2 regions of the Nocardia violaceofusca NBRC 14427 genome follow, and region 1 is predicted to be linked to the other one. Evidence: riboswitches for the same ligand, from Rfam matches in the RefSeq annotation. Region 1 holds a riboswitch; the other holds the start of a gene.
The links. Region 1 has a riboswitch for cobalamin ahead of AC5592_RS15620 (CbtB-domain containing protein). Riboswitches for the same ligand answer to the same signal wherever they lie in the genome.

Region 2: it holds a riboswitch for cobalamin, as region 1 does, so the genes downstream of both, AC5592_RS13075 (CbtB domain-containing protein) here and AC5592_RS15620 (CbtB-domain containing protein) in region 1, are expected to answer to the same signal.

What each region holds. Positions count from the first base shown of each region.
Region 1 is NZ_CAWMPM010000016.1:122,892-127,077, forward strand. It holds gene AC5592_RS15610 (zf-HC2 domain-containing protein) at 1-538, shown strand, start outside; gene AC5592_RS15615 (low affinity iron permease family protein) at 812-1,243, opposite strand; cobalamin riboswitch at 2,271-2,417, shown strand; gene AC5592_RS15620 (CbtB-domain containing protein) at 2,559-2,654, shown strand; gene AC5592_RS15625 (DUF8020 domain-containing protein) at 2,933-3,631, shown strand; gene AC5592_RS15630 (amidase) at 3,748-4,186, opposite strand, start outside.
Region 2 is NZ_CAWMPM010000013.1:253,902-258,087, reverse strand. It holds gene AC5592_RS13085 (NAD-dependent epimerase/dehydratase family protein) at 1-784, shown strand, start outside; gene ligD (non-homologous end-joining DNA ligase) at 1,003-1,947, opposite strand; cobalamin riboswitch at 2,062-2,202, shown strand; gene AC5592_RS13075 (CbtB domain-containing protein) at 2,239-2,454, shown strand; gene AC5592_RS13070 (CbtA family protein) at 2,476-3,330, shown strand; gene AC5592_RS13065 (histidine phosphatase family protein) at 3,327-3,884, shown strand; gene AC5592_RS13060 (DUF488 domain-containing protein) at 3,915-4,186, opposite strand, start outside.

The sequences.
Region 1 (4,186 bases):
CGCGATTCTCGCCGAACTGCCGGCTCCGCGCACCGTGTACTCGCTGCTCCGAGTCGCTCTGGGCGTGGTCGCCGTCGTCCAGACCGCTCTCGCCCTGACCCAACTGTTCGGCGTGGACACCGGGATGGGCCACGAGGCAATGCCTTTCATGATGGGCCACATGAGCCACGAGAGCGCCGCGTGGAATCTCGCCGTCGGCATCGGCCTGCTGTGGGCAACACTGCACACGCGAACGGCCGCCGCGCAGCTGCCGATGCTCACGGTGTTCGTCGGCGCGCTGGCCGCGGCGTCGGTCTTCGACGTCGTCCGAGGCGATGTCGACGCCACCCGGTTGCTGACCCACGTCCCGGTCGTTGTCGGCGTCGCACTGCTGTATCTGGTGCGGCGCACCGACGACGGCAACGACGAACCGAAACGACGCGCGACCGATCCGGGCCGACACGACACGCATGCCGACTTCGAAGCCGAGGCAGCCGGGACACTCCTGCGGCGCGAGTTCGGACAACAGCGCCCCACCGGGCGCCACAATGTGGCCTGACTCCGCTCGGCCCGCCTACGCCCAGGCAATGGGGCGGGCGATGGACGAGGCAGGCTGGGACAACGCACCCAACGGGCCCGGCCGAGGTGGTCAGGAGGAGACGAGGGCGTCGGACAGAATCCGCACCTGCCGGGCATGTGGACCCTTGATATCGACGATTACTTCGAACTCCACGCGATCCCCTTCGACGAGCACACTGTCGTGTGCGGCGACATCGTCGGATCCGATATAGAGATCGATACTCCCCGTTTCAGGCGTAGCTCCGATGGTGGCCTATTCGGAGGCGGAGACGTGGTGTTCGAGACCGACGGCGGCGGTGAGCTCGGCGCGGTGGCGGCACAGACGCGGATGCTCGTCGCCGAGCTCGCCCATCAGATCCGCCAGCGCGTCGGCGACCGCGTTGAGCTTGTGCTGCACCGCGGCGTTCGCGCGGGCCTGGGTATTCTGCAGCAGCGCGACCAAGATGAACGTGATGATCGTGGTCACCGTGTTGATCAGCAACTGCCAGCTGTCCAGACTGGGCAGCACCACGAAACTGGGCAACCACACCGCCACCAGCAGCACGCAGAACGCGAAAAACGTTGCCCGCGAGGCGACCCCGCACGCCGCGGTGGCGAACCGGTCGAACGCCGACAGGCCCCCTTTCAGCTGCGAGGGCCTCTTCGCTGTCGGCGCCTGCACCCGCAGTGCGCGCCCGTCGTCGATTGTCACCGTCGATCTCCTTCATCAGCGCGAGATGCACCATCGATGAGCCACGGAGCATCACACCGAAGGCTCACCGACACGACCTCTTCACTGCCGCGCCCAGACGTCGCCGCGTCGGTAGAAGTGGGCCCCGCCGGCACCCCGCGCCGCCCCGCATTCCAAAACATCAATGACGCCGACGTTCCACAAGATCGGAAACCGAAATGGATCGGACAATCAGGCGAGTTATTCCGGAGTAATCACTTCCAACTGTCTCGATATTGCCGCAGACAACGGCCGCCAAGGGCATCTCGCGACGTTCGAATCACATTCCGACGCATACCCGTGATCGAAAACGGCAAACAACCTTCCCTAGCAGACGGCCGGTGCAAGCATCCCAGCGAGCCGCCCGGAAACCGCCTCACCACCGTGTTCGCGGCCGAATCAGTCCCGCGGGCCCGCACCGCGCGGTGACGTACGCCGTCGACCGAGGGACGCCTTCGGCCGCGACCGACAAATCACGTTTCGATTGCCATAGCGTTGGCGGCGACCTTCAAAATCCTGCCCCCACCGGATCGCCTCGCTGAATTCCGCCCGCTACCCACCACCGATGCGGCGACTTCGAAGTCGCGCGAGCCTTGAACGCAGAGCCGTTCCCGCAGTCGACGACGAATCGGCGGCACGCTTCTTCGCCTACGACACAGGCTTGGAGTACGAATACTCCGGCCCACTAGGCTATTTCGCGCCGATGCCGGGTGAATAATGCACTGACACTGGGCTTCTCGTCTACCGACAACCGCCCCGGACATCACCTGGCCTTCGACGTCGCCCCGGCGACCTTCGGCCAGTCCGTTTCCGCCTCCGAGCCGCCGGCGTCTCGTGCGGGAACGACCCCGTCCAACGACTGCCATTCCGACCTTGTCGACGCAGCACAGGAGAGGCAGGCCAGGCAGGTCAGCTTCACTCCAGCGAACCAGCCCACCAGGTATCATCCGCTCACTGCGATGTCCCTTTTATCCCATTTCGCCGAGCGCTCGGAATTGCGTGGATTGACCGCGGCATTCGACTTTTCGTATGGTTGTCGACGCGACGATTCGAGGAACCTGGTGAAAACCCAGGACGGTCGCGCCACTGTGAGCATCTCCGGGTTCGGGAAGATGACGAGTCAGACCCTCGAATCGGCGGTTGTACCAGTGTTCGGGGACGCGAAAATCCCCGTTAGGTGAGGAGTTCGCATGGCCACGTCGTATGCGCCGAGGTCCGGTTTGCACACCGATTCCTTGTCCATTCTCACGACGGCGTCGTGGCTGCGCCACCGGCGTACTCCCTCGTGAGTGTGGATCGAGCCGCTGCGTCGTTCTTCGGCACCGATATGCCCGTGCACGAATCCGTCCACGCCGCACGCCATTTCCTGGGCTTCGCCTGCCACTGAGCACGAAGAACTCTCGTGTCTGCCGTAGGCGGGTCGCCGGCGTTCGCCTTCGCCCGGATCGCGTCCGAACCATGACCGGTCGCCTCATTCATGACGTGAGCGGCCGCGACGACGTGTAGAGGTAACTTCCGAGGCACAGAATTCGTGCCGCCCTCGTCGGCACGAGTGGCCGCATCCGCATGACCTCGCGCGGATCGGTCGATAACGAAAGTAATTGCACTGCGGTAGTTTCCGCAGTCTCATCGCGCGAGCACGTCACTCGCGAAGAAGGACGATCGATGAAAACCAGGACCACACTCGCGTTCGGAGCAGCGGTCACGATCACCACGCTGACCATTGCCGGCGGCGTTGCGCACGCCGATGTTCCGGCCGGAACACCGCAACCGAGTACGACGGTCGCCACCGACGTCGGCCCCGGGATCCACTACACCGCCGACGTGGTCGACCACTCGGTCGTCTTGCGCACCGACGCCGGGCGGCTCAACGTGCGCGGCAACCAGTTCGAAATCCTCGACGACAACGGCAATCTCGTCGCCGGCCTGCCGCTCACCTACAAACTCGACCAGAAGGACTGGCCCATCGCCGCCCAGGTCGACGGTCGCACCGCAGTGCTGACTCCCAGCCGCAACCCCGCCGACGCCGTCGCGTCGACGACCCCCGACCTCACCCCGGTGGACGCGCAGAGCGACTTCAACGACGCGATCGGCGTCGCCGCCAACCAGATCGGCCTCGCGACCGGCGTCGGAGTCCTGGTCGGCACCGCCGCGGGACTGGGCATCGGATGTGTCGCAGGCGCCCTGGTCGGCGCCGCGTTGATGCCGCCCATCTTCTTCGCCGGAGCACCCGGCGGATGCCTGGCCGGCGCTGCGGCAGGCGCCGCCTTGGGTGCTGCGGCCGGAACCGTCATCCTGGGTGGGCCGGTCGCGATCGCCAGCGCGATCCAGTTCTTCAACACCATCAACAAGCCCCAGAACTGAGGCCGTCGACGCTCGCAGGCCATCGGCACCCAGCCTGCGAGCGTTCAGGCCGCCATGAGCAGCCCTCTCGAACGCGCCGCGAAGGACGGGTCGCAGTCCCCGCCACAGACGGGAGGTCAGAGGTTGGGGCGGCGGCCGGCCCAGGGCTGGGCCTGCTCGAGCTGCGCGGCCAGCCGGATGAGCTGCCCCTCCGCCCCGAGGCGGCCGACGAATTGGACGCCGATCGGCAGCCCGTCGGGAGTCCAGTGCAGTGGCACACTCATGGCGGGACGGCCGGTGATGTTCGCCAATTGGGTGTAGGGAACCCAGCTCAGGTTGTCGTTGATGAACTGGTCGACGATCGGTGTCCAGCGCAGCAGCCCGGCGACGCGGGCGGTCAGCAGCAATCGCTGTGCCGTGCGCAGCGTCGGCGCGAGGTCGAATGCCCCGATCCGAGGCGGCGGGGTGGCTGTGGTCGGGGTGAGCAGCAGGTCGTAGGACTCGTGAAATTCCGCCAGCCGTCGCACGTACTGGTGTCGCCGCGCGACGGCGCGAGTCAACTCGACAGGCTTGGTC
Region 2 (4,186 bases), on a different contig from region 1:
GGCCGGCGTTCCGTCGCTGGTGTACGCGTCGTCGGTCGGCGCGTATTCCCCTGTGCACCATGATGATCCGGTCGGCGAGGACTGGTCCACGGAAGGCTGGCCGCCGGCCGGGTACATGCGTGAGAAGGCCTATGTCGAGCGATTGCTCGACCTGTTCGAGAACGAACATCCGGACCGGCGGGTGGTGCGGATGCGCCCCGCCTTCACCTTCCAGGAGGCCTCCGCCAGCCAGCAGCGCCGCCTGTTCGCGGGCCCGCTGGTGCCCGGCAGTGTGCTGCGCCCTCCCCTGATCCCGGTGCTGCCCGTGCCGGCGGGTCTGCGGCTGCAGGCGGTGCACGCCGACGACATCGGCAGCGCCTACAGTCTCGCCGTCGTCGACCCGAGCGTGCACGGCGCGTTCAACCTGGCCGCCGACCCGGTGATCGATCGCGCGAAACTCGGCGCATTGTTCGATGCGCCGACGGTTTCCGTACCGCCCGGGGCCGTGCGCGCCGCGTTGGCCGTCGGCTGGCGCCTGCGCCTGGTCCCCGCCCCGCCCGAACTGTTCGACGCGATGATGCGCCTGCCGATCATGGACACCACCCGCGCCAGGCGCGATCTCGGCTGGGCACCACGCGTCGACGCCGTCTCCGCCCTGCGCGAGGTCCTGACCGGTATGAGTCACGGATCCGGCGGTGCCACACCGCCGTTGGCGTCCGACGCCGGTGGGCGTCTGCGGGTGCGGGAGTTCGCCTCCGGTGTCGGTGGCAGCGACCCGGTCGACCGCTGGGGCGCGGACCTGTGAGTGTCCCCGGTCGCCCCTGCCGCATGCTGAACCACGCGTTTCCCCACCGCGTGAGATCTGTGGGGGTTTCACACCGCGGGCAGGGCAGGAGGTGAGCGACGATGTGCATGCAGATGATGGGGATGCTGCGCAACATGTGGAACATGATGTTCCCGATGATGCCCATGTAATCCGGACGACGAGAGATCGAACCACGCCGGATCGTCGTCGGCGTCGTGCTACCCGGGAGCGTTGACCTCGTCCGGCGTCTTGTCCGGCCGCAACCCGCGCCAGGACGGGTGACGCAAGCGCCCGTCCCCGGTCCGCTCTGTGAACGACACCTCGCCCACCAGTTCCGGTTCCACCCAGATCGCGTCCTTCACCGGCGCCGTGACCGTGGGGGTCTGCCGCCGCAGCGGCCGCAGCTTGGCTTGGAGATCATCGAGCATGGCCTGGGTGAAGCCGGTGCCCACATTGCCGATGTAGACCAATTCCCCGGCCTCGTCGTGCACGCCCATGAGCAGTGAGCCGATGCGTCCCGCGCGCCGGCCCGCGCCGGGCCGCCACCCGACGATGACGATCTCCTGATCGTTGACGTTCTTGACCTTCGTCCACAGCGGACTGCGCCGGCCGGGCAGATACGGGCTGTCCAGCCGCTTGCACACGATGCCCTCGAGTCCCAGCCGCGCCGATTCGGCGAGGACGTCGGCACCGGTGCCGGTCAGCCGGGGTGGGATGCGCCAGTTCGGGCCGCGCAGGCCGAGTTGTTCCAGCAATCGGCGGCGTTGCTCGTAGGGCAGATCGATCAGCGGCCGGTCGCCGATGTGCAGCAGATCGAAGATGAGGTAGGTGGCGGGAACCGAGCGGGTCAGTGCGCGGATCATGGCCGGATTGCGCTGGTGCATGCGCGGTTGCAGTGCGGCGAAGGAGGTACGCCCGTCCGCGGCGAAGGCGACGATTTCACCGTCGACGACGATCGGCGGCGCCGCCGGGGCGAGGTCGGCGAGTTCCGGCCAGGCAGCGGTCACGTCGTTGCCGTTGCGCGAGATCAGCCGCAGGTCCCGATCCACGTAACCGATGGCGCGGATACCGTCGAATTTCACCTCGTACGCCCACGCCGCGCTGTCGGCGGGCAGAGCGCCGGCCGTCGCCAGCATCGCCGCATACCGCGGCAATCCGCTCATGAGAGCCCACCCTTCGATCGATGGCTATTTTTCGGTTACTACCCTGGAATCCTCCTCTTACAGCGATGACGACGCTGACATTTCGGTCACGACCCGATCTCGCAACCGCCCGATTGACCGGCCGGACCGCGATTTCGTATGGTTGTGCGAGCGACGATTCGAGGAACCCGGCGAAAATCCGGGACGGTCGCGCCACTGTGAGCCTTCCGCCGGGCGGAAAGCGAGTCAGACACTCGGATCGCGTGGTAACCACCATCGAGCGGGGACGCGCAATCCCCGGAGGAGAGTCACATGGCGACGTCCTACGTTCCCCGGTCCGGCCTGGAGTCGATGCGACTCTCCATTCCCACGACGGCCCTGTGGCTGGGCGGCACCACCGTCCTGGCGCTGCTCGCCCTCTATTTCATCGGTTTCGATCAGGGCGCGGTCTCGATCTTCGGCGACGATATGCACGTGCACGAATTCGTCCACGACGCACGGCATTTCCTCGGCTACCCCTGCCACTGACCGCAGGATCGAGCCCCCACAATGGAAAAACGAATCATCGCCCGCGGCGTACTGGTCGGCGCCATCGGCGGGCTGCTTGCCTTCGTGTTCGCCCGGATCCTCGCCGAACCGATCATCGATCGCGCCATCGCCTACGAGGGCGGACGCGACGAGGCGCATACGACACTGGAACAGGCCGCCGGTCACACGATGGCCGGCATGGAAGCGGGCGAACTGTTCACCCGGTCGGTGCAGGCGAGTATCGGCGTCGGCTTCGGCATGATCGTGTTCGGCGCCGCGATGGGTGCGCTGTTCGCGGTCGTGTACTGCCTGTTCGTGGGCCGCGTCGGCTCGTTGAGCCCGCGCAATCTCGCGCTGTGCGTGGCGGGCGGCATGTTCGCCGTGCTGTACGCCGTGCCGTTCTTCAAGTATCCGGCCAATCCGCCCTCGATCGGCAACCCCGACACGATCGGGCAACGCACCGGCCTGTACCTGCTGATGGTGGCGATCGCCGCGGCCTGCGCGGTGGGCGCCGTATGGCTGGGCCGCACGCTGCAAGCGCGCCTGGGCAATTGGACGGCGACCATCGCCGCGGGCCTGGCCTTCGTCGTGGTGGTGACCGCGATCGCGGCGCTGCTGCCCTCACTCGGGCATCTGGCCGCCAACCGGGCCCTGGGCGACGCGGCCACCGAAACGCCGCGGCCGCTGACCGATTCGAGCGGCCGGATCGTTTATCCGGGCTTCCCCGCCGACGATCTGTACTACTTCCGCTTCTATTCCCTTGCCGCACAGGTCATTCTGTGGTCGGTCATCGGTGTGGGTTTCGCGACGCTGGCGCCGCGGCTGTTCCGGCGCGCGGACGACTCCGCCGCGGCCGCGCCGGCAGCGGCGGTATGAGCACGACCGTCACCCGGCTCACGCTGATCAGCCACGGCATGACCGCGGCGATGCGGTCGGCCCGTTTCCCGGTCGACGAACCGCTCGACGAGCCGCACCGCGGCACCGCCTCCCCGGCGGTGCCGCGGGCCGACCGGGTAGTGGCGGCTCCGGAACTGCGGGCGACCGCGACCGCCACCCTGCTGTCCCTGCGCGCAACCACCGAGCCCGCCCTGCGCGACCTCGACTGCGGCGACTGGGCGGGCAGGCCGATGGACACCCTGGCCCCGGCCGACCTCATGGCCTGGATGACGAATCCCGCCTACCGCGGCCACGGCGGTGAAGCGCTCATCGACCTGCTCGACCGGGTACGCGACTGGCTCGGCACGGTGGTCGCGGACCGACGCCGCATCGTCGCGATCACCCATCCCGCCGTCGTCCGCGCGAGCGTCCTGCTCGCCCTCGCCGCGCCACCGGAATCGTTCTGGCGCATCGACATTCCGCCGCTCAGCGCCACCACACTGCACAGCCGCGGCCCGGCCTGGACCGTGCGGCACACCGCGAATCCGCTGTGAGATCGTGCGGCCCGGCCATGCGGGTCCGCCTCAATGGGGCGCCGACTTCTTCTCGACCAGATCGGCGAGCACCGCTGCCTCGCTGATGTCGATCCGCTTGGTGGCCGACAGCAGAGTGAGCATGCCGCGCCCGGCGAGTTCGCGAAGATGATCCAGGTCGGCGGCGCGTTCCGGATCGTGCAGTTCCTCCCGGTAGCGGCGACCGAATTCGTCGAATTTGGCGGGGTCATGGCCGTACCAGGTGCGCAGTTCGGTGGAGGGCGCGATCGTTTTGCACCATTCGTCGAGGTGGGCATTCTCCT